DNA from 4 places in the Paenibacillus sp. FSL P2-0121 genome. Region 3 is predicted to be linked to each of the others. Evidence: predicted binding sites of a transcription regulator. Region 3 holds the regulator's gene; each other region holds the start of a gene.
The links. Region 3 encodes Rex, which represses fermentation and respiration genes when NADH is low (regulators of the CRP and FNR family bind a similar motif). Its sites were predicted from a motif close to TTGTGAAATATTTCACAA; they were not measured.
Positions count from the first base shown of each region.

Region 1: a site for Rex is predicted at 2,920-2,937, ahead of MKY54_RS01105 (phosphoketolase family protein). Genes of this name have one in related genera too.
Region 2: a site for Rex is predicted at 2,289-2,306, ahead of pflB (formate C-acetyltransferase). Genes of this name have one in related genera too.
Region 4: a site for Rex is predicted at 2,477-2,494, ahead of MKY54_RS30580 (cytochrome ubiquinol oxidase subunit I). Genes of this name have one in related genera too.

Region 1 is NZ_CP150245.1:230,193-236,452, reverse strand. Features, by position in the region: gene MKY54_RS01110 (ABC transporter ATP-binding protein) at 1-261, opposite strand, end outside; gene MKY54_RS01105 (phosphoketolase family protein) at 422-2,803, opposite strand; gene MKY54_RS01100 (GntR family transcriptional regulator) at 3,098-3,820, opposite strand; gene MKY54_RS01095 (hypothetical protein) at 3,908-4,096, opposite strand; gene guaD (guanine deaminase) at 4,408-5,772, shown strand; gene MKY54_RS01085 (solute carrier family 23 protein) at 5,811-6,260, shown strand, end outside.
Region 2 is NZ_CP150245.1:5,004,141-5,010,400, forward strand. Features, by position in the region: gene pflB (formate C-acetyltransferase) at 1-2,196, opposite strand, end outside; gene adhE (bifunctional acetaldehyde-CoA/alcohol dehydrogenase) at 2,451-5,072, opposite strand; gene MKY54_RS22290 (extracellular solute-binding protein) at 5,481-6,260, opposite strand, start outside.
Region 3 is NZ_CP150245.1:4,730,702-4,736,961, forward strand. Features, by position in the region: gene MKY54_RS20980 (DUF5590 domain-containing protein) at 123-641, opposite strand; gene MKY54_RS20985 (amidohydrolase) at 814-2,115, opposite strand; gene MKY54_RS20990 (redox-sensing transcriptional repressor Rex) at 2,102-2,755, opposite strand; gene dinG (ATP-dependent DNA helicase DinG) at 2,886-5,747, opposite strand; gene MKY54_RS21000 (hypothetical protein) at 5,874-6,260, opposite strand, start outside.
Region 4 is NZ_CP150245.1:6,930,421-6,936,680, forward strand. Features, by position in the region: gene cydD (thiol reductant ABC exporter subunit CydD) at 1-9, opposite strand, end outside; gene cydB (cytochrome d ubiquinol oxidase subunit II) at 9-1,025, opposite strand; gene MKY54_RS30580 (cytochrome ubiquinol oxidase subunit I) at 1,012-2,415, opposite strand; gene MKY54_RS30585 (cold-shock protein) at 2,638-2,865, opposite strand; gene MKY54_RS30590 (cold-shock protein) at 2,958-3,158, opposite strand; gene MKY54_RS30595 (trypsin-like peptidase domain-containing protein) at 3,578-4,825, opposite strand; gene MKY54_RS30600 (hypothetical protein) at 5,214-5,420, shown strand; gene MKY54_RS30605 (MBL fold metallo-hydrolase) at 5,389-6,195, opposite strand; gene yycI (two-component system regulatory protein YycI) at 6,210-6,260, opposite strand, start outside.

The DNA of each region.
Region 1 (6,260 bases), 2.5 Mb from region 3:
TATAATAGGCCCCTCTTGGGTATCCACAAGCAACGATCCGCCGCCTACCCCGCCTACTACCCGGGCATCAGTAATATTCGAGACTAGAAGCTTTGAGACCAGTTTCCCGTCCGTTCCCCAAACGGAAATCTCCTTCTCAGTCAATACAAGCCACTGCTCACCGAATTGCCCATCTTTCATTAAATCAGATACAGAGTGAAATAAAGGTTGTTCTGTAAGCTGTATTTCTATAGACTTGGGAAGTTTATCAATAGATGTCATACATTTCTCCCCTTTCTTTACCCACCTATTTACTCACATATATTTACAGTGGTAAAGATGAAAAAATGATTATAATTGTTTTGTATGGTTATTTAAACAAATAAAAAGACACCTCTAAAGGTGTCTTTTTGTATTACTTCCTATGGTACTGGCTATACGCTTATTTCAAAGCTTTCCATACCCAGTTCTCTACTTCTGGCAAATCAATACCCTCTTCACGAATGAATTGGTGATGTTTCTTAACGATAGCATCCATTTCATCTGCGATCGCTTTATAGTCGTTAGCATTAGGCAAGCTCAGAACAGCTTCCTTCGCCAAGTCAAAGCGGTCCATTTGATTCAATACGCGCATATCGAATGGTGTTGTGATATCGCCATTCTCGCGGTATCCATGTACGTGCAGGTTATGGTTATGGCGATCAAAGAACAAGTCTTTAATCAGACCTTCATATCCATGGAAAGCGAAGATAACTGGTTTATCTTTTGTGAAAAATTGATCAAACTCTTCGTCAGATAAGCCACGCGGATCTAATTTTTGACTTCTCAGTTTCAACAAGTCTACCACGTTGATATATCTAATTTTAAGGTTCGGCAGTTTTTCATGCAGGATAGAGATGGCAGCCAAGCTTTCGATAGTTGGTTCTGTACCTGCAGAAGCAAAGACAACATCAGGCTCTCCACCTTGATCGGTGCTTGCCCAGTCAATAATCTTCAGTCCTTTATCCACCAGCTCTTGTGCTTCATCCGCACTGAACCATTGTGGACGAGGATGTTTGGAAGAAACAATCAAGTTAATTTTTTGACGGTCATTTAAGACGGTGTCAAAGACAGCCAGCAAGGAGTTGGCATCAGCCGGCAAATACTCACGGATAAATTCTGGTTTTTTATCAGCCAAGTGACCTAGCAAACCTGGATCTTGGTGAGTGTAACCATTGTGGTCTTGCTGGAATACAGTTGAAGTTGCTACCACATTCAATGATGGAATATCAGCACGCCAGCTTTGATCTGTTGCTTTACGCAGCCATTTGAAATGCTGAGTAATCATCGAATCCACGACACGCAAGAAAGCTTCATAGCTTGCAAAGAAACCATGGCGACCTGTCAATACGTAACCTTCAAGCAAACCTTCTGCCTGATGTTCAGACAATTGGGAATCGATAACACGGCCATAAGAAGCTAGGAATTCGTCATTCGGTTCAATCACTTGATCCAACCATTGACGTTTCGTTACTTCAAAGACAGGTCCCAGTCGGTTGGACATTGTTTCATCCGGTCCGAAAATTCTGAAATTGCGGTTCTCTTCGTTCAGAGAGATAACATCTTTCATGTATTTACCCAGAACGGCCATATCTTGTGCTATTACTTCACCTGGTTTGGAATTATCAAGTGCGAACTTACGGAAATTCGGTAAGTTTAGATCTTTAATTTGGTTGCCAGCATTAGTAACTGGGTTCATTCCCATACGTCTGTCGCCAGTTGGCAGAATCTCAGCAAGTTCAGCGTTCAGACGACCTTTGTCATCAAATAATTCTTCTGGTCTATAGCTGTTCATCCACTCCAATAACGCCGGAGCATGCTTCATATTTTTTTGATCCACTGGAATCGGCACCTGATGGGCACGGAACGAGTTCTCATTCGGAACACCATCCCATTGCTTTGGACCCGTCCAGCCCTTAGGAGAACGGAAGACCAACATTGGCCAAACCGGACGCGTCAGGTCATTGTTGTCACGTGCATTCTTTTGAATCGCTTCAATTCTTTCAACGATGGTATCAAGCACCTTAGCCATTTCCGGATGCATTAGATCAGGATTTTCGCCTTCAACGAAGAACGGTTCCCAACCCATACCTTTAAAGTATGCAGTAATTTCTTCTTTGGATTGACGAGACAGAATCGTTGGGTTACTGATTTTGAAACCATTTAAGTGCAAGATCGGCAGAACTGCACCATCAGTAACTGGATTGATGAACCGGTTGGAGAACCATGAAGCCGCCAATGGGCCAGTTTCAGCCTCTCCATCACCAATAACAACAGCGGAGATCAAATCTGGATTATCCAGAATTGCACCTACACCATGGGATAGAGAATAACCTAATTCGCCACCTTCGTGGATCGATCCAGGTGTTTCAGGGGCAGCATGGGAAGCAACTCCACCTGGGAAAGAGAATTGTTTGAACAATTTCTTCAGGCCTGGGATATCTTGTGTAATTTCCGGATAAATTTCAGTATAGCTACCATCGAGATAGGAATTCGAAACCATAACCTGACCGCCATGACCAGGGCCCTCGATGTAGAACATATTCAAATCATATTTAGTAATGACCCGATTCAAATGGGCATAAATAAAGTTCTGGCCTGGAATAGTTCCCCAGTGTCCAATGGGCTTAATCTTTACGTCTGCTTCTTTCAGCGGTTCTCTTAACAACGGATTATCTTTCAAATACAGTTGACCTACAGAGATGTAGTTAGTTGCGCGCCAGTATGCATCAAGCTTCTCTAAATAAGTTTTTGATGAGTAATCAACATCCATGGATAATACCATTTCTTCCACTCCCCAAAATTTTTTCTGTGTCTACATTGCCGTAATTTCTTCCACAAGTACATCATACCGCCGCGAAAAATTAATTCAACCTTTTCAAGAAATGATACGGTCCAATTTTGTGAAAATATGAACATAGTATGAAAAACAGTGTCAATTGTCTGTAAAAATACGTCAATATTAATATATATGTAAAAATATGGGCTGGAGTTTGCGGGGGATATTTACTACTTGTCCTTCATCTATTTTGCGCAAAATAAAAAAAATAAGACCGAGAAAAATTCCCCAGTCTTACTTTTAATGAACGGACACAAAGGTATTAAATTTTAAGTATTTATAGTGGAAGCGCATATGGGAGAATTCAAATGGCGTGCCATTATCTAAAAAGAAAATCCCTTCCATAATGCTTACTGGCTCATTTGCCTGCAAATGCAGCAGCTCTTGATCCGTAGCCTCAGAGGGTTCTGCGGATATCGATAAAAAGGATTTGGTTACCGCCAGATTTCGTGAATCCTCCAAATAATTAAAGATAGATCCTTCAATAATGGTCTGATTTAAATTCTGCACGATTTTGATTGGGATATAACCCGTTTCAATCATAAAGGGTTCATCATCAAAAAGACGTAAGCGAATGATTTTGTAAACAAAATCATGAGGGCCTAAAAACAGATCCCGTTGTAGTTCTTCCGTTGGTGGAATGACCTCAAATTTCAAAACTTTAATCTTTGGCTTCTTCCCATTCATTTGAAAATTGTCGGTGACACCTAAATTAGAGCCTTCGTAGTTAAAAATAGATTCATTTTTTATGTATAAAGGATTTATAAATGTCCCTGAGCCACGCTTTTTAAAAATAATGCCGGCATTTGCCATTTTAGTCAGAGCACTTTTAATAGAACTACGACTCACTTGATAAGTTTCACTAAGCGTTCGTTCATCCGGTAATTTCATATCGGGAAACTGCCCAGCAAAAATTTTCATTTTTAAGTCATCAATAATTTGTTTGTAGACAAACTGTGTCATGAAGTACTCCTTTTCAGGTCGATACAAGTTTTATTTCAATCTTTACTATAACATAATAACCAGACGTTTATAATCTATCCGGCCAGCTTATTTACGTCGGCGATTTGTCATGCGATTGTACATCACTAAACCGGCAATGACCATGCCCAGCGTCCCCATACTACTTGCTGATTCAGCCTGCATACCAAACAAAATACATAGGTTAGTGACCAAGCTTTTTGTAAGTACAGCAACAATAATTAACATCAACGGGCGCCAAATGTTGTATCTTCTCATCCAGGCAACACTCCTAATCCAATTTTCTCAAACTATTGATCGATTTCATCTATTATATCACAAGATAGTAACCGCATTCATTTCCTATAACCGTAAAGAAATCGAAGCCGATCAGCATTTTTTACTTCCCTCTATCTTTTTCTGTATTCTAGCCTAGCGAACGTGACGTCTATGCGTCATATTCGCTTTCAATTCCTCAGCTCCTCCTATCCGTCAATTACGCCTTTATTCGACTTTTGGTCTGGACTTATCCTTTTTCACGGATTATAATAACGAATGCACACCAAAAGACGAACATTAAGGCGGAAATTATGAGAAATTATATGCAAATATTCCTAGGCACTTCATTTTCTAGCCTATCCCCAAAAGAAATTCAAATTTTAAAGGATCATCTCTTCTGTATCAATTCGGATGGGATGATAGAAATGATCGTTGCACCGGAGCACCCCGACTATCAACCCTTGCTTGATGCTTATCAAGGTCAGGACAATTTTCATGTATTAGCCGAAGGCCAGTATTTTTTGCCCGGCTTTATCGATCTGCATGTCCACGCGCCACAATGGGCTCAATCTGGAACTGCATTAGATATCCCGCTCTATGATTGGCTAAATACTTATACCTTCCCACTGGAGTCTAAATTTTCGGACCTGGCTTTTGCAAAAAAAGTCTACGATGACGTGGTTGGTACTTTGCTCGCAAACGGAACCACTACAGCACTTTATTTTGCAACGGTGCATAAAGAGGCCAGTCTATTATTGGCTAAAATATGTGCGGAAAAAGGACAACGTGGACTCGTTGGAAAAGTGGTTATGGACGATCCGCAGGGAAATCCTGAGAATTACCGCGACTCCGACACCCACACCGCACTAGTGGATACGGAAGAATTTATACTAGCTGTACAAGAACTCGCTAAATCTACTAAACAAGGCGTTTATCCAGTAGTGACACCAAGGTTCATTCCAAGCTGCACTAATGAGGCTTTACAAGGCTTGGGAGAACTTGCCGCTAAATATGATACGTATGTGCAATCGCACTGCAGTGAAAGTGATTGGGCGCACGGTTATGTGCAAGAACGATTCCAAAAGAACGATGCTTTTGCCCTGCATGATTTTGGTCTGCTCAGTGATAAATCTGTCATGGCTCATTGTAATTTTTTAGATGAAGATGATGTGAATTTGTTTGCAGAGACAGGAACAGCTATTGCGCATTGTCCGATATCCAACGCGTATTTTGCCAATAGTGTCATTCCGATCGCTGACTTCCATGCCAAAGGCGTTGAGATTGGTTTAGGCTCTGATATTTCCGGAGGTTTTTCACCTAGTCTCTTCGACAACATTAGACAAGCCGTAATGTCTTCAAGAATGCTGGAGGATGGTGTGAATCCCTCACTTTCTGCACAAAACCGCGGAGTACCCGGATCACGAATTACGATCCATGAATCCTTTTATCTTGCTACCGCTGGCGGCGGAGAAAGCTTAAGCTTACCTATCGGCCGGTTACTAGAAGGTTATGCATGGGATGTTCAAATAATCGATACGAAAGTACCCTCGGCGAAATTGCCCGTCTTTGATGAGAATGAAGATTTGCAAGATATTTTTCAAAAGATAATGTACCTGGCTAGACCTGAAAATATCCGTGAAGTCTGGGTACAGGGTGAAAAAGTTCATTCGCGTTAAAGATTAATTAAACTAGAAAACTTAAGGTGGGCATCGGAGTGAAAACACAAGTAAACGTACAAGAGCAAGCACATTTGGAATCACAGCTACTAACTGTCCTACCCGATGAAAAAGTTTCATTTAGTAAATCCGTCATTCTCGGCTTTCAACATGTATTGGCTATGGATGTCTATGTAGTGCCATTCCTTATTGCGATGTTAATCGGCTTACAGCCCAATCAGTCCAGCGCGTTAATCCAATCCACCTTTATTGCCGCAGGACTTGCAACGATTGTGCAAACCTATTTCTGTATGAAGCTGCCTATCGCTCAAGGTCCTTCTTATGTTCCGCTGGGTGCGATCGTCAGTATTTATGCAGCTAGTGGTGGCGGAGAGCTCGGTTGGAGCTCCGTGTTAGGTGCCAGCTTAATCGGGGCCATCCTGGTTATTATTTTGGGTTATGCGGGGATTTTTAATAAAATCGTTAAAAACTTTATTCCGCCTATCGTA
Region 2 (6,260 bases), 270 kb from region 3:
GTTAACTGCATAACCGGATACACGGATAGTCAATTGTGGATAGTTCTCTGGGTGCTCCATAGCGTCCATCAGCTGTTCACGGTTAAATACGTTAACATTCAAATGCTGAGCGTTGTTATGGAAGTATCCATCCATCATGTGTACCAGGTTAGACTTACGGGAATCCTCGTCTTTACCAAGTGCCTTAGGTACGATGGAGAACGTATTAGAGATACCATCTTGTGCATCGGAGTAAGGCAGTTTAGCTACAGAGTTCAGGGAAGCCAAGGCGCCTTTCTTGTCACGTCCGTGCATTGGGTTAGCACCTGGTGCGAAAGGTTCACCTTTCTTACGTCCGTCAGGTGTAGTACCTGTCTTCTTACCGTACACTACATTCGAAGTAATGGTCAGTACCGATTGAGTCGGCACAGAATCACGATATGTTTTGTTTTTACGGATCATAGTCATGAAGGTTTCAACCAATTCTACTGCGATGCTGTCAACAGCATCGTCATTGTTACCGTAGCAAGGGAATTCGCCTTCGGTTTCGAAATCGATCGCAATACCTTGTTCGTTACGAATAGGTTTTACTTTGGCGTATTTAATTGCGCTTAGTGAGTCAGCTGCAACGGACAGCCCAGCAATACCACAAGCCATCGTACGCAGAATGTCACGGTCATGCAGCGCCATTTCGATACGTTCGTAAGAATATTTGTCATGCATATAATGAATGATGTTCAAAGTGTTAACATAAGTCTTAGCCAACCACTCCATCATCGGTTTGAAACGTTTCATTACTTCGTCATAATCCAGATATTCAGAAGTGATCGCTGGGAATTCCGGTCCAACTTGTGCTCCGGATTTTTCATCTACACCACCATTGATAGCATACAGTAATGCTTTTGCCAGGTTGGCACGAGCACCGAAGAACTGCATTTGTTTACCGATACGCATTGGAGATACGCAGCAAGCAATCGCATAATCTTCACCCCAGTATGGACGCATTACATCGTCATTTTCATACTGAATTGCACTAGTTTCGATGGAAACCTTAGCACAATATTTTTTGAAGGCTTCAGGCAATTTTTCGGACCACAGTACAGTTAAGTTTGGTTCCGGAGCTGGACCCAAGTTGTACAGGGTGTTCAAGAAACGGAAGCTGTTCTTAGTAACACGAGTTGTTCCGTCTTCAGCCATACCACCGATGGATTCAGTTACCCATGTTGGGTCGCCGGAGAACAGATCATTATAGTCAGGTGTACGCAAGAATTTCACGATACGCAGTTTCATTACGAAATGATCGACGATTTCTTGTACTTGTTCTTCAGTCAAAGTACCTTCAGCAATATCGCGTTCTGCATAGATGTCCAGGAAAGAGGACACACGGCCCAGGGACATCGCCGCACCATTTTGCTCTTTAACTGCTGCCAGATATCCGAAGTATACCCATTGAGTAGCTTCTTTGAAGTTGGTCGCTGGTCTGGAAATATCCATACCATGAGCAGCTGCCATTTCTTTCAATTCGCCAAGTGCACGAATTTGTTCGGACAGCTCTTCACGCAAACGAATGATATCTTCAGTCATGGAATCTACTTCAAGCTCAGTTTGTTGTTGTTTTTTGTCTTTAATGAGGAAATCAATACCGTACAGAGCAATGCGGCGGTAGTCGCCGATGATGCGTCCGCGTCCGTAAGCATCAGGAAGACCTGTAATTACGCCGGATTTACGCACAGCTCTCATGTCTGGTGTATATGCATCAAATACGCCTTGGTTATGCGTTTTGCGAATGTTCGTAAACATGTCAACGATGTTTTGTGGAAGCTCGAAGCCATAAGCCTTCGTAGCATCAACCATCATCTTGATCCCGCCGAATGGCTGGATGGAACGTTTGAAAGGAGCATCAGTCTGTACGCCTACAATTTGTTCCTTGTCCTTGTCAATGTAGCCTGGAGCATGTGAAGTGATTGTGGAGACAGTATCTAGGGAAACATCCCATACGCCGCCTCTTTCTCTTTCTTCCTTGCTCAATTGGGAAATAATCTTCCAGAGTTCAGTTGTGTTACTAGTAGGTCCTACGAGGAATTCTTCGTTTCCTTCATAAGGCTTAATGTTGCTTGCGATAAAGTTGTTAACGTCAACTTTTCTGGACCATTTACCTTTTGTAAAACTTCTCCAACCGGATTTCACTTCTTGTACATCTTTTTCAATCACCGACATGCTAAATCCCTCCATCTATATTTATATTATATTTGTAGAGATCGCGGGCTTGAAGGTTGATCCCGTGTCTCGTGATCCCAAGAAAAATATGGTTGTTCGAAAATTCACAATCATTGTTCCATATATGGGACCGTTGTTTATATAAACATTTTAGTTTATTTTCTATAAATAGACTGTGACAAATATCACCTTTCCGGTGATATTTGTCACTTATATCTAATCCACAACCATCCTATTATCTACTTAACCAAATATTAATTATCAAATCTTCCGTAGAAAGCATTACGATATACATCTGCAAGTTCAGATACCAGCGGCAGCTTAGGATTGGCAGTTGTACATTGATCTTCAAATGCACGGTCAGCCAAGTAATCTACATGGGATTCAAAATCCTTAGGATCAAAGCCCAATTGTTGGAAGGATTCTTCGATACCCAGTTTTTTGTTCATGTCGCGAATAGCATTGATCAGGCTAGTTACACCTTCTTCAGTTGTGCGAGCTGGCAATCCCAGAATACGGGCGATTTCTGCATAACGCTCGTCAGCTACGAAGTGTGAATATTTAGGGAACGAAGCGAACTTCGTAGGTTTCTTAGCATTGTAACGAATAACGTGTGGCATAAGGATCGCATTAGTACGACCGTGAGCAGTGTGATATTGACCGCCCCATTTATGCGCCAAGCTGTGGTTAATACCCAGGAAAGCATTAGCAAAGGCCATACCAGCAAGTGTTGATGCGTTATGCATTTTTTCACGGGCAACTCTGTCGCCTTCAAGAGCCGATTTTTCAAGGTATTGGAATACCAATTGGATTGCTTTAATTGCCAGACCATCCGTGTAGTCACTCGCCATAACAGATACATAAGCTTCGATGGCATGTGTCAATACGTCCATACCTGTATCAGCTACAGCAGTTTTTGGCAAGCTATATACGAACTCTGGATCAATGATAGCTACGTCTGGAGTTAGCTCGTAGTCAGCCAAAGGATATTTAGTGTGTTGTTCAGTTGTTTTATCGGTAATAACTGCGAAAGATGTTACTTCCGAACCCGTACCCGAAGTAGTTGGAATCGCTACAAACTTAGCTTTGTTTCCAAGTTTAGGGAATTTGTAAACCCGTTTACGGATATCCATGAATTTTTGTTTCAGACCATTAAAGTCTGCGTCTGGATGTTCATAGAATAACCACATTCCTTTTGCAGCATCCATTGGGGAACCACCGCCAAGTGCGATGATGCAGTCCGGTTGGAATCTGTTCATCATTGCTGTACCTTTTTCAACTGTAGTTGTTGATGGATCTGGTTCAACTTCCGAGAACACTTCGATTGCTACAGGAGTTTGGCGTTGACGCAGGTAATGTTCAACTCTTTCAACATATCCAAGCTTAACCATCATTGGGTCAGTGATAATTGCGACACGTGTGATATCAGGCATTTTGGTCAGGTACTGAGTAGCGCCTTTTTCGAAATAGATCTTGTCAGGTACTTTAAACCATTGCATATTCACGGTACGACGATTCACCCTTTTCACGTTGATCAAATTAATTGCTGTAACGTTTTGCGACACGGAGTTACGACCATAAGATCCGCAGCCCAGCGTCAACGAAGGGATGTTAGTGTTATAGATATCGCCGATCGCACCATGAGTGGAAGGCGAGTTAACGAGAATACGTCCTGTTTGCAGACGGTTAGAGAACTTCATGATTACTTCTTCGTTGTTGGAGTGGATAGCCGAACTATGGCCCATACCACCAAATTCAACAACTTGTGCTGCGCGTTCAATACCTTGATCTGCGTTTTTAACTTTGTAGCAAGCAAGCACAGGACTCAATTTTTCAGCGGACAATGGATATTTAGTGCCTACACCTTCAAGTTCTGCTACCAGAATCTTAGTGCCGGCAGGAACTTGAATGCCGCACATTTCAGCAATTTTCACTGCGGATTGTCCAACGATTGCTGGATTAACCGCACATTTATCAACGTTCATAGCGCCGCTAGTAAGTTTGGCAGCTTCTTCTTTGTTAACAAAGTAGCAGCCATTAGCGATCATTTTCTTTTTCACTTGATCGAAGATTGGTTCTTCGATAATAACAGCTTGCTCGGAAGCACAGATCATACCATTATCAAATGTTTTGGAAAGAATGATGTCCGTTACGGCTTGATCGATATCCGCGCTCTTTTCGATGAATGCAGGTACGTTACCGGGACCTACGCCAAGAGCTGGTTTACCACAGCTATAAGCTGCTTTTACCATTGCAGAACCGCCTGTTGCAAGAATAAGTGCAACGTCAGGGTTGTTCATCAAAGCGTTTGTTTTGTCCATCGTTGGCATTTCAATCCATTGGATACAATTCTCAGGTGCGCCAGCTTTTACAGCCGCATCATGAAGAATTCTAGCAGCTGCTGCACTACACTCTTGCGCAGATGGGTGGAAACCGAATATAATAGGGTTCCGTGTCTTAATCGAAATCAACGCTTTAAACATCGTGGTGGATGTAGGGTTGGTTACCGGTGTGATACCCATTACAATTCCGACGGGCTCAGCAATTTTTTGGAAGCTTTCATAAGCATTGTCTTCAATAACGCCTACTGTTTTATCGTATTTAATTCCGTGCCAGATATATTCTGTCGAGAAGATGTTTTTAGTAATTTTGTCTTCGTAAACCCCGCGGCCAGTTTCTTCTACAGCCAATTTAGCGAGGTACATATGTTTGTCGAGTCCAGCCAACGCCATTGCATGAACGATTGTGTCAACTTGCTCTTGATCCAGCGCCATGAATGCCTCATGTGCTTTTTTCGCTTTATCCACCAAAGTCTGAATATACTCTTCAGCGGTAGTTTGTTTAACTTGGGCGGCGACTTCGTTCTTAACTGCCATCTCCCTCGTCCTCCTGTCAATTTTTAGGTTGTTTTTCTCTACACATTTATCTTATCACATCATTTCCACCTTGTATAGTGAAATCTTTCACAAAGTATAAAGTTTTTTTGATTTGTTTTCAAAGCGCTTTCATTCGATCATTTTATAGGTTTTTTACCATTATTTATGCTGTAATATCCCTTAAATCTAAAGTTTATGTTTAAAAAGACAAGAACCAATACCCATTTTCTACCTTTCCGCTCGCAAAAATATTTTAAAAATGCAAATCTAATTTTGTTGACACTCTATTTTTCCCATGACCCTCTAAAAAATAGTCGGAAACCATCCGTTGGGTTGATTTATAAAAATATCAATAATATAAACATAAAAAAACCGACTCCTAATGGAGCCGGTTCTGTCCTTCCTTGCCTATTCTACTTTAATTGTATCGAAGAATTTCTCCTGCACTGTTTTTGCAGCAGCTTCAAGCTGTGTCTTGGAATCTGTTCCTTTTTTGGAGAACAGCTCTTGAATTACATTGGACATGGTTGCGTAGTAGTCCTGTGTATTGTATTGCGCTTCCGGTTTACCGTCCAGCAAGCCTAAAATATCAGGGCTGTATTGATATACATTTGTATATTTATCATACACAGCTTTTGTTTTCTTACCGAAGTCAGAATCTGCAGAATAGTAATCTAAGAGCGGCGGAATAAAGTATTTGCCATCCGTTGTACGTTGTTGCAGAACCGCATCCAGTGCTTCTAGACCTTTATCGGAGAAGTAATCAAATGTAATATAACGGAATGCCATTTCTTGCTCGTCTGGTGTTGCATTTGGATTGATTACAAGGTAGTCACCACCAAGTACCCCAGTGTGTTTTCCGCCTTTTTCCATCGCAGGCATTGGATACGTAAGTACATCTTCTGGTTTCAGACCGCCTTGATTCAACGCTTGCTCAATAACACCGTCAGATCCAGCCATTACCATTGCTGTACGACTTTGTTGGAATGCGCCTACAGCATCACCCCAGCCCAGTGCCCAGTCCTGAGGAATCGCGTTTGCTTCCCATCTAAGTTTCTTGTAGAAATCCAGCGCTTTAATCCCAGCCTCAGAATTAAAAGTAGCTACAACCTTACCGCCTTCAATCTTCTGAATTTCACCGCCAGCCTCGAACAGGAAGTTGGTCCAGTTCCAGCCTGCTTCATTCCC
Region 3 (6,260 bases):
ATAACTACCCATTCAGTATATCACTTAGTATATCACTTTTGTACATCAAATAAATGTAAACAAGCGAACTTATAATAAGTTCGCTTGTTTACTATGCCACCCTTAATTTCCTTATGTTCAGCTTAACTTTTAGGTAAACTGTAACCTTCGCCCATTCGGGACCCATCCGAAAAGCGATAAAATTGATAATAATACCGACCGCTCTGATTATAAAAAAGCTGCCAAGCATACTCTCCGTTATATACTCCCGGCAGCAAGCGTTCAATCGTTATGTCCGGAAGATCAGCTTTGATAATGCCGCGTATTTGGGCTTCCGAGGTTCCTTTACTTAGTTCCTCAGCAAACACTGCGTCGTCGCCTTCAGCAAATTTTCCATCTACCGTAAAGCGGACCCAGACCATAAGAGCAGTCCCGGCTTCATTTTTCCCAGTTAATACCCAGTACACTGCATTTTCATCCCAAACCGATTTTTGTGCTTTGGTTACCTCTGTTAGACCCGCTCTGGTTTTGGCAACATCCTTAGCGATATCACGCTCGTTCCATTGATCTTTCATAATATAGGCATAGAACTGGATAAGTCCAAACCCCAGGAGCAGAATCAGAACTGACCCCAGGAGGATCCATTTTTTCCTTTTCTTCAAGGTACAGCTCCCTTTCTAGTAATATATCTTTTTTGATTATATAACACACCCGCGTGTTTATCCAAAATTTCATAATTTTCTAGCTTTCCCAGTCTTAAAAATGCACAAAAGGCCGCAACTTTTGCTAAAAGCAAAAAGTCGCAGCCTATTAATTATTCGTTATTCTCCAGACTTAACGCTTCAATAAACCTTCGAAGGCTTCTTGCGCTTTACGCCGGATAGCTTCCTCATCCAGGGTTAAGCATTGTCCATGCTTGATGACCTGTTTACCATTCACCCACACATGCTCAACATCCTTAGCGCTAGCAGAGTAAACTGCATGAGACAACAGATCTGTGTGTGGCAGCAAATGCGGCTGATCGATATCAATAGCAATGAAATCTGCTTTCATCCCTACAGCAAGTCTGCCTACATTATTTAAAAAGATGGACTGCGCGCCATATTCTGTAGCCATACGCAGAGCCTCTGGAGCTGGAACAGCCGTTGGATCACCGCTGACACCCTTATGAATGAGAGCTGCAAGCCGCATCTCTTCAAACATATCCAAGTTATTGTTGCTTGCCGCGCCATCCGTGCCAAGAGACACCTTCACACCAGCTTTTAGAAGATCAGTAACCCGAGCCACTCCGCTAGCCAGCTTCAAATTACTGCCCGGATTATGAGATACACCCACATTATGGCGAGCCAAGATCTCAATCTCTTCATCATTTAAATGAACACCATGTGCAACTATCGAGGGACGTGTGAACATTCCAAGCTTCTCTAAGTGAGCTACAGGACGCAACCCGTAATCCGCCACATTTTGTTCCACTTCACGTTTCGTTTCGGACATATGCGTATGCATCGGTAAATCCAGATCATGCGCTGCCTGCACGAACTTAACCAGGAAGTCAGGAGGGCAAGTATAAGGGGCGTGTGGCGAGATCATAGTAGTAATTCTACCGTCAGCCTTTCCATGCCAGTTACGGGCAAAAGAAATCGCTTCCGCAAGCTTGTGATTCTGTATATCCTCTGGACATAACCCGATCACACCACGCATCAATACGGAACGGATACCTGATAACTCAGCTACCTCGGCTACTCGGTCCATATGATCATACATATCGAGGAAGGTCGTAGTTCCACCCTTCAGCATTTCCAATACAGATAAGGAGGTTCCCCAGTATACATCATCACCGGTGAACTTTTCCTCCATTGGCCACATCTTCTCCTGAAGCCACACTTGTAGCGCTAAATCATCTCCATATCCACGCAGCAAAGACATCGCCGCATGACCATGTGTGTTTACAAGTCCAGGCATGAACAGCAGACGGCTGCCATCAACCACTTGCACTCCAGCTTCCATCTGAGGCTCTTCTTTTCCTATGTAAGTGATTAAATCATCTTCAATAGTCATATATCCACTCAGAACCGGCTCATCCGTTCCCGGAGTCAGAAAATACCCGCCCTTAATTATCGTTTTATTGTTGTTCATGTTCACTTTCTTCCTTTCCATCCCGCAAGTAATAAGCAAGACTTTGCAGATCAGTTGTAAAATCAGCTGCATGCACCCGGATATTCGGTGGTGTCTTCAGAATCACAGGGGCAAAGTTCAAAATCGCTTCAATCCCAGAAGAAATGAGGATATCTGCTACATTTTGAGCTTCTGAATCAGGTACGGTAATAATGGCAATGCGAATACCTTGCTCACGAATTGTGCTGCCTAGTTCATCCATCGGTTGCACAGTAAGGGAGTTGATCTTACGTCCAACCTTAGGAGCGTACGAATCAAATATAGCCGTGATTTTCATAGTATCTTTGAGATATGCATTGTAATTAGACAAGGCATGTCCGAGATTACCTGCTCCAACTAAAGCTACATTAAGCTGTTGATCCAGCTTCAGGATATGACGGATTTTCTCAATAAGATACGTTACATCATAGCCGATACCTTTTCTGCCGAAGTCACCAAAATATGCTAAATCCTTACGAATCTGTGCGGGATTAAGATCAAGCTTTTGCCCAAGTTCCTGAGAGGAAACTGTTAATATTTCGCGATTCTGGAGATCATTCAAAAAACGCAAGTACACAGGTAGTCTGCGAACAACGGCTTCTGATATTTTATCCGATTTCATATTTTTCCTCCTAAAAATAGTAATGTTCTTGTGAAAATCCATATTCAAACGTCTACCTCTCCTTATTAAGGACGGTACTGTAACACACCGCCCTTAAGGATAAGGAGGAGCTAAACTGAAGACGAGCGTTTTAAGAAGCGCCGCCATCCTCTAGCCATTCCGCTATGCGAGGGACCATTTGATCAGTAAGCATATGCTCCATTTTGGGACCAGGCAATGAATAAAGGAAATACTTCCCGTAATGAGATTCAATAACCCTTGTATCATAAACAATAACTATTCCACGATCCTGCGCCGTGCGAACCAATCTTCCGAATCCCTGCTTAAAACGAATAACCGCTTGAGGAACAGATAATTTCATGAACGGATTCTTCTTCTGGGCCTGCAATAACTCCGACTTCGCTTCCGCCAACGGGTGATTCGGTGGTTGAAACGGAAGTCTCACGATGGCCAGGCAAGTCAGTGCTTCACCTGGAATATCTACACCTTCCCAGAAGCTGCTCGTCCCCAGCAATACGGATGCTGCACTGTCCTGAAAGCGGCGGATCAACTTGCTCCGGCTGCCACCTTCCACGCCTTGACCAAGCACCGTAATCTCTTGTGAGGCCAAAGCCTCTTTAAGCGGATCATATACCTGACGCAGCATTTTATAAGAAGTAAACAGAACCAGCATCCGCCCACGTGTTGTTTTAGCAGCTTCCGATAATGACTGTACGAGTGTATCGACAAATCGAGCATCGCCCACACTCCCCTTCACACTAGGAAAATCACGCGGTATAACTAGCAGTGCCTGCTCGCGATATTTAAAGGGAGATGGAAGGAGTGAGGTCATTAGACGTCCCTCTTCTGCAGCTTCGTTAAGTCCGAGATTATCAATCATAAATTGAAAAGATTTATCTACAGATAGCGTCGCCGAGGTAAGCACGATGCTTTTTTTCTTATCGAAGAACAACTCTTTAAGCTGGCTGCTAACATCCACAGGGACGGCATACAGCTGTAGGGATTTGCTACGGTAATTTCCATTTGCCTCCAGCCAATATACTACATTATCGTCATTCAGCCCCATAAAGAATCTTACTTGCTCACGTATGGAAGCCAAATCTTTAAATAAACCGCTAATATCAGTAACAAGGCTGTCTGCTGAGGATTGGCTTTCCTGGTCACGCATCTCGTTAAGCATTTTATCACCCTTACGGATGATGTCGCTTAACGTCAGATTCATAGTGTTCTCTAGCGCAACCAATTCATCCCAATCCTTCGGCTTACGGGCGGGAAGCAACCGCATAACCAGTTGTCCCGCTTCTCCTGCCCCTGCATCACTGCGTTCCGGCAATAGGCTGAACAGCTTGTCGCTGAGTGCATCCCAGGTTTCTTTGACAGTAAGCAGATCCGGGTAGATCCGATCGATGACTCCGCTCCATTCTGAAGCCTCTTCACTGCCTGACGACTGTAATATTTGACGCAGAGCAGGGAGCTGTCCGTTTCGGCTATCTTTATACAGTCGCGATAACGTGTGTGCCACCGTGAAATGCTTCATATGCATGCCAAGATGTTTACCAGCCACATCTTCTAAATGATGTGCTTCATCAATGACAAGATGCTCGTAAGCCGGAAGCAGCTGGTGCCCAGCCTTAACATCTGCGAATAGCTTGGAGTGGTTCGTAATAACCACATCAGCAATCCCAGCTTCATGCTTGGCCCTATGATAATAACATTTGCGGAACCAAGGACAAGAACGGCCCAGACAGGAATCGGTATCGCTTGCCACCGTCTCCCAGAAATCACCGCCCCGGCCGCTTAAATTCAGCTCTTCATCATCCCCTGATTCACTTTGAGTGAGCCATACAATCATCTGAGCGGCAGTAAGCGCATCTTCCCTTGGGCTTATAAAGTCCTTTTTATTAATTTTATGCTCAAACTTACGCAGACACAAATAATGCCCTCTTCCCTTAAAAATAGCAGCTTTAAACGGAAAAGGAACTACCTGCGTTAACAAAGGGATATCCCGCTCGCGCAATTGGTCCTGCAGATTAATGGTATGAGTGCTGACCATGACTTTTTCATTGGTGCGAACGCTTTGATAAATGGCAGGCAACAAATAACCGAGCGATTTACCGGTTCCTGTGCCCGCTTCGATCAGTAGGTGTTTGTCTTCGGCAAGTGCCGTCATCACCTCATTGATCATAATATCCTGAGCTTCCCGGCTTTCATACTGCGGTAATGTGTCTTTAAGTCGTTTGGTTACTTCGTCCATATAATCAGTAAAAGATAAATTCGCTAGCGGATTCTCAGCATGCTCATCTCTAGGTGGCGCTAACTCCGTCCAATCTCCTACTGCAAGCGCTAATTGACGATAGAAAGTCAGATCACCTTCGGGCTGTAGCGTCTCCGCTTCCCGCTCTCGCAGCAGACCATCAAAGTACCAGCCCAGATCACTATCCTCTTCGGTAAACAGCTCACAGAGTCTCTGGATCGTAAGCAGCGGCAGCTCGTAGAGCTCCTCCAGACATTTCAACAGCACTAAAGCAGTCGCAAGTGCATCACTATCTGCCTGATGCGGACGATCATGTGTCACTCCAAAATGAGCACTGACAGAGCCTAGCTGATAAGATGTGAGCGAAGGAAAGCAAATTTTCAGAAAATCAATCGTATCCAAAATCCGCCCTTGAAATGGCAAATAACCACAACGATCTAAAGCATTTTGTAAAAAATGGAAGTCAAAAGCGACATTATGCCCTACGAGCACAACATCATCCAAGAGCGGAACAAGCTCCATCATCATCTCATCCAGCTCAGGCGCATCCTTCACATCATCATCGGTAATCCCCGTCAGACCTGTTATAAAAGGAGGAATCGGCGTTCCGGGCTTGACATAGGAACCATATACCCGGGAGATGGACCGGTCTTCTTCTATAATTGCAAGGCCAACCTGGATAATTTCACCCACGGATTGGGTTCCTGTTGTTTCAAAATCAAGCACGGCAAATTTCATTATAATTCTATTCCCTTTCAATTGAGACTCTTAATCAGCATAACAGAAGTTGCGAAAAAAGGCGATGCACACCACTGGTTCAGGGGATGCATCGCTTGAATGGAAATTTCCAAAACCGTTATTCTTTTACAAAAGGGAAACCAGCTGATTTCCAAAATGCAGCTTCCCTCCACGACGGCGGCATACCTCTAAGTTAACGTTTGGTTCCGGAAGCGCAGGGTCATGCTGCAAAGCAAGATCAAACAATTCCTGCGCTTCATTGAAACGTTCCTGTGAGGCTCGTATGCACCCTAAAGCATTATAAACCATGGCTTTCAGCTTGGTTTCCCGTATCAAGCCCAGCATATGGTTCAGATGACTCCAAGCGGCCTCACCGTCACCTTCCTGCAGATAAGAGATGGCTAAATATAATCGAGCAGCCAAGCTATCCGGGTATTGCGCAATAACTTCTTTAAACTGATCAATACACTTTCCATACATCAGCAGCTTATAATACCCCTGACCTCTTACAAA
Region 4 (6,260 bases), 2.2 Mb from region 3:
TTTATCCATTAGTATTCAAGATGCTCCTTCTCGTGAACCCGTTTATGAAAAACAAAGTAACTCCAAATTTGATATCCCAATACGAACGGAAGGATAGTCAGTGCCACAATCGTCATTACCTTCAAAGAGTAATGGCCCGAAGCCGCATTAGTGATCGTCAAATTAAAAGCTTGATCAATTGAACTAATCATAACACGCGGGAACAATCCTACAAAGATAGAAGTTACCGAAAGCGCCATTACCGCTCCTGTCATTCCAAAAGCGTAGCCATCCTTCTTCTTCGTCATGAAGTAACCGGACAGTACAAAGGCGATAACTCCCAGGGCTACAATAATCATAAGAATCGTTCCACGTTGCTCGAAAATATCCGTCATATTATAAGTCATAATCACAAAAGCAGTAAATAAAGCTGCGAGCGGGATTAGCAATTTTTGAGCCAACTTGCGAGCGCGAACCTGTAGATCCCCCACTGTACGCAGTGTTGTGAACATAAGACCATGCACCAGGCACAGAAGGACAACAGTAAGCCCTGCTACTACAGTGTACACATTCACGATATCTGTGAACCCTGCATACATTTGCATATCCCCATCAATAGGCAATCCTTTGATAAAGCTTGCAAATACTACTGCTAAGAGGAATGGTGGAAGGAAGCTGCCAATAAAGATACAAGCATCCCAAGTTCTTTTCCAAGCCAATGAATCACGTTTACCTCTGAATTCAAAAGCGACACCACGCGCTATCAGAGCTAATAAGGCAAATACAAAAGGTATATAGAATCCACTAAACAGCGTTGCATACCACTCGGGGAAAGCCGCAAACATTGCACCCGCAGCTGTGATAAGCCATACCTCATTCCCATCCCAGAAGGGTCCGATCGAGTTAATCAGAACACGGCGCTCTGTATCATTTTTAGCGAGAATTTGTGTTTCCATCCCTACGCCGAAATCGAAACCCTCCAGGAAGAAGAACCCTATAAACAGAACTGCAATCAGCACAAACCACAATTCATTAAGAGATATCATGGGAACCCTCCTCGTTATATGGATCATTCGAATCGCCGTGATCGTTATCCATTGCATAAGGACCTTTTTTAATCACTTTAATAAACAATCCGACCAACACTAATCCTAGAATTAAATAAATCGTTGTAAAAGAAATCACGGAGAACAGAACTTGACCACTTGTAATATTAGGCGACACACTGTCTTCCGTTGTCATCAGTCCGAATACCGTCCATGGCTGACGCCCGAATTCGGTCATAACCCAACCGGCTGTATTCGCAATCGGAGGAAGCAACAAGCCCCATAACATAAACCGCATAAACCAAGTGTTCGGACGGTCCATTTTTTTGCGCCACATTAAGTACATAGCATACATTCCCAATACAATCATTAACGTTCCTGCTAGAACCATGATCCGGAAACTCCAGAATGTCGTACGTACAGGTGGAATATAATCACCGGGGCCATAGGTTTGCTCATACTCCGCTTGCAGCTCAAGCATACCTTTAACTTCACCGGAAAATTTACTGTATGAAAGGAAACTCAGCATATAAGGAATTTGAAATTCTCCAGTACTGATTTGATTCTCTGGATCAATGTTTGCCCATACGGTCCAAGGTGCCGGGTCACCACTCTTACCCCACAGTCCTTCGGAAGCTGCCATTTTCATTGGTTGAGTTTCAACCAAATATTGCGCTTGGGCGTGACCAGCAACAGCTACACCAATAGAAGAAATAATCCCTACGATGGCTGCAATCTGAAAAGACTTCTTAAAGAAAGAAACCTCTTGTTTCTTCAATATTTTATAAGCACTAATACCTGTTACAAGAAAAGCACCTGTTGCATAAGCAGCCAGTACGGTGTGTGGGAATTCAACCAGCAATTGTCCGTTCGTAATAAGCGCGAAGAAATCGTTCATTTCTGCACGTCCATTATTTATCGCAAAACCCACAGGATGCTGCATAAAAGAGTTAGCCGCTAGAATCCAGAATGCAGATAACATCGTACCGAATGCTACCAGCCAGATGGACAGTAAATGTACTCGCTTGGACACTTTATCCCAACCGAATATCCATATCCCAATAAAAGTAGACTCCAGAAAAAAGGCTGCCAATGCCTCAACTGCAAGTGGAGCCCCGAATACATCACCAACAAAACGTGAATAATCGGACCAGTTCATCCCGAACTGAAATTCCTGCAAGATTCCTGTAACTACCCCTACTGCAAAATTGATGAGGAATAGCTTTCCCCAGAACTGCGCCATTTTTTTGTACTCTTCATTACCTTTTCTAACGTACATTGTCTCCATGATTGCAATCAAGAGCGCTAGTCCGATTGATACCGGTACAAAGAAATAGTGGAATATTGTCGTCGACGCAAATTGTATACGCGACAGCATTACTGTATCCATATTTGTCCCTTCCTTCTCCCCTTTTCGTTAATTATATTCTGTCAAAAATTTAAACTTCTTTTTGTGATAAATGTCACATAAAGATAGTCATTTAACGGTGAAATTCAAATGATTTGTGACAAAGATCACAATTTAGCATAAAGAAAGCAAAAAAAATAAGACGGTTTACCCGTCTTGAGTGGTTCGTCGTTCTATTAAATGCTTGACTCATTTAGGTATTGGTTAGATGGAAATACCCTTCTTCAGCGATTTGAGATCGCCATTCGAATTAAGCAATTGGGGTAGCATCTTCGTGCTGCGAACCATTGGAGAGTCACATAGACGGCAAGAAGGCGCATGTTCAAATGCGAAATTATCCCTCATCCATCCGTTGCATCCCTCATTGGTACATGCCCAAATTGCGGTATTTTCTTCCGGTATTTCTTCCAAAGGTTTCTTCCGGTAGTTCATTGCCGTTCCTCCCATCCTGTAAGTCAATAGTGAGTAACTAGATATAAAAAGACCGTCCCAACTTTCACAAGCTGGGACGGTTTCTTCTATTATTACAGTTTTACAACGTTTTCGGCTTGTGGTCCACGGTTGCCTTGAACAACGTTGAATTCAACGCGTTGGCCTTCGTCCAAAGTTTTGAAGCCGTCGCCAGTGATTGCGCTGAAGTGAACGAATACGTCGCTTCCGCCTTCAACTTCGATAAATCCGAATCCTTTTTCTGCGTTGAACCATTTAACTGTACCTGTTTGCATGTGTGTTACCTCCACAAATTTAAATTAATATGTTCTTTTTATCTTCAAACAAAGAAAAAATTCACACATTGAAAAAGGTTGTATTACCAAATATGACAGCCCTTTTCAATGCGAGAATTAGGGACTAAATGTATGATTGATATCATATTACCACACCTGATTAGCAAAGGCAAGCAAGCATCCGAATATATCCGGTTTTGCCCTAATAAGTATTACCTTCCAATGTAAGGGCTGCCACTTAGTGTTTATTCCCTAAATAGATCCTTTTTCTGGCATAATTATCATGGTTTTAGAAAAATAGCTTTTCCAAAAACGTTACTTTTATCCGTTTTTTCAAGAAGGTACCCCCTCGGAATCGAAGGGGTAGTCCGCTCTACTTGTCGTAACTGCTATATCATTATATACCGACTTCCAGCATATTATTCCTGTGGTTTTTCAAGAAGTTTAACTGTTGCCTGTTTGGCCTCGCCGTTTCGATAATAAGTAATTTTCAGATCATCACCGATCTTCGTATGATTATATAAGTACTTGCGAAGAGAAAGGGTAGATATGATTGATTGATCATTAAATTTGGTAATGACATCATTGAATTGCAGTCCAGCTTCCTTCGCAGGGCCAACGGCTTCTAGAACAACTACTCCATCCTTAACACTGTTCGGCAGGTTCAATTCATTGCGTTGATCTTCTGCTAGTGGAACGTACGGATTGTTCAAATCAACTGAATATACACCCAAGTACGAACGGGCAATATGTCCTTTTTCAGCCAGCTCATTAGCGATATCTATCACATGATTCGCAGGAATTGCAAAACCCAGACCCTCTACACCCGTATCTGAAATCTTCATTGTGTTAATTCCAATGACCTTGCCATCCAGATCCACTAATGCGCCGCCACTGTTTCCTTCATTAATCGCCGCATCGGTCTGTATCACTTCTTGTTCCCAGTCATATACTCCATCCTGATTAAGGGATACGGGAACCATCCGTTCAGTATAGCTAACAATCCCCGAGGTCAATGTATCACCAAGTCCTAGCGGATTACCGATAGCAATGACCGTTTCACCTAGACGAAGCTTAGAGGAATCACCGAGCTGCGCGATGGTATCGATTCCTTTGGCATCAATAGAGAGTACCGCAATGTCGCTTACTTTATCCGTTCCAACGAGTGTTGCCTTACGAGTCTCTCCGTTCACTGTAACTACTTCGAGATTACCGGAGTCTTCAATGACATGATTATTGGTAATGATAAATGCTTTATTCCCTGTCTTTTTATAGATCACTCCTGAGCCTAGTGCAGACTCATCCAGAATGTTTAATTCTTCATTATCTTCTTTATGATTGATAATACTTACTACTGCAGGGCGAACCGTGGCAGCAGCTTGAATAATCCGGTCAAATGGATCACTACTGCTTGGGGCAACATTTCCAGTTGCTACAACCGGCTTCTGAGCAGTCTCATGACTCATCTGGCCTGTAAACATACTGAATAACAAAACTGCCACCACAGCGCTGACTAAGGAGCAAACGGCGGATATTTGCCAGGTAGATAAACCCTTACGCGATCTGCGTACAGAATGTCTACGATTAGCAAACGATCCCTTTGATGCTTCATCCCCTCTGGACCGCGAAACTTTAGTTGAATAGAAATCATCATCAAACAATCCCACCGAAAATCTCCCCCTTCTATTGCCAAGCGTTCACTGTTGGTAAGACCTGAACCTATAGCAACCACGTCCGAACCAAACCTCTGTAACCATTAGACTCCAAATATCACTAAAAAGTTTCACTTTATCCATTAACCCCACAAGAGTTTCGATCAATCGTTAGATTATGATAATCTTTTAATATATCTTCTCTATTAGGAATATTTTGCAACTTAAAAGACTACAATAAAATAGAAGTGTCCCTAAAATTTTAGCATTGCTCATCACGCTTTTAATTGTATCACAGGCAACCTGCAATTCGGGATTTTCCTCAGCTAAAACACCTGCGAATTTTTTACAGTTTTCAGTTCTAATTACACTATATATTCACACTATTAAAGGAGGATTAATTATGAGTTCTTTTTCAACAAGTATGGATTTAGTCGAGTTTATCGGTAAGCTTGGTGACTTAAAGGATGAACACTACCACATGACCCTTGCCTTTAGCGCAATGATCGAATTGATGATTGAAAAAGGTCTAATCTCCCGCCAAGAATTAGATCGCAAGACCGCTGAACTTGATCAGCTTATGACTGGCTCAGCTTATCCCATGGCGTAGGTTGATCATAATACGTATCACACAGTCTGAACTCACTATCTTTGAAAAAACAGCCCCGATCCTCCATTGCGCCGCGTACTGACATTTTTGCCAAATCCATCATATTGTGATCCCGGCTTAAATGCGCCAAATAGGTCCGTTTGGTCCGCCCTGTAAGAATTTCGCTAAGCGCAGCTCCAGCTGCCTCATTGGAAAGGTGACCCATGTCGCCTAGGATGCGCCGTTTCGTATTCCACGGATAACGTCCCATTCTCAGCAATTCGATATCATGATTCGCCTCCAGCACCAATACATCTGCATCTGAAATTGCATCTCTTACCTTATCACTAACATAGCCCAGGTCTGTAGCTACACATAACTTCTCTTTTCCATCATAAAAATTGTAACCCACTGGCTCCGCTGCATCATGAGAAATCGCAAAGGATTCTACTCGCATACTGCCGAAATCCTTGTGCTGGCCAGACTCCATGATCATACGGTTATACTCCGGTATTTTACCAATTCCCTTCTCGATAGCTCCCCAGGTATTGGTGTTCGCATAAATCGGAAGATCGTATTTACGGGCCATGGCCCCGAGTCCCTTGATATGATCGGAATGTTCGTGTGTAACTAGAATCCCGTCTATATCATTACCCGTTAGTTCACGCATGGCCAACAGCTCATCGATCCGCTTGGCACTAAAACCTGCGTCAATCATAAGTGTTGTCTCCCCGTTTCGTACCACCGTTACATTGCCGGTAGAACCACTGGACAGTACTGTAAATGAAATCCCCATTTTCCTTACTCCTTCTACTCTGTTGTCTTAGGACTGATGATGTCCGCACTAATAGCATCCACATA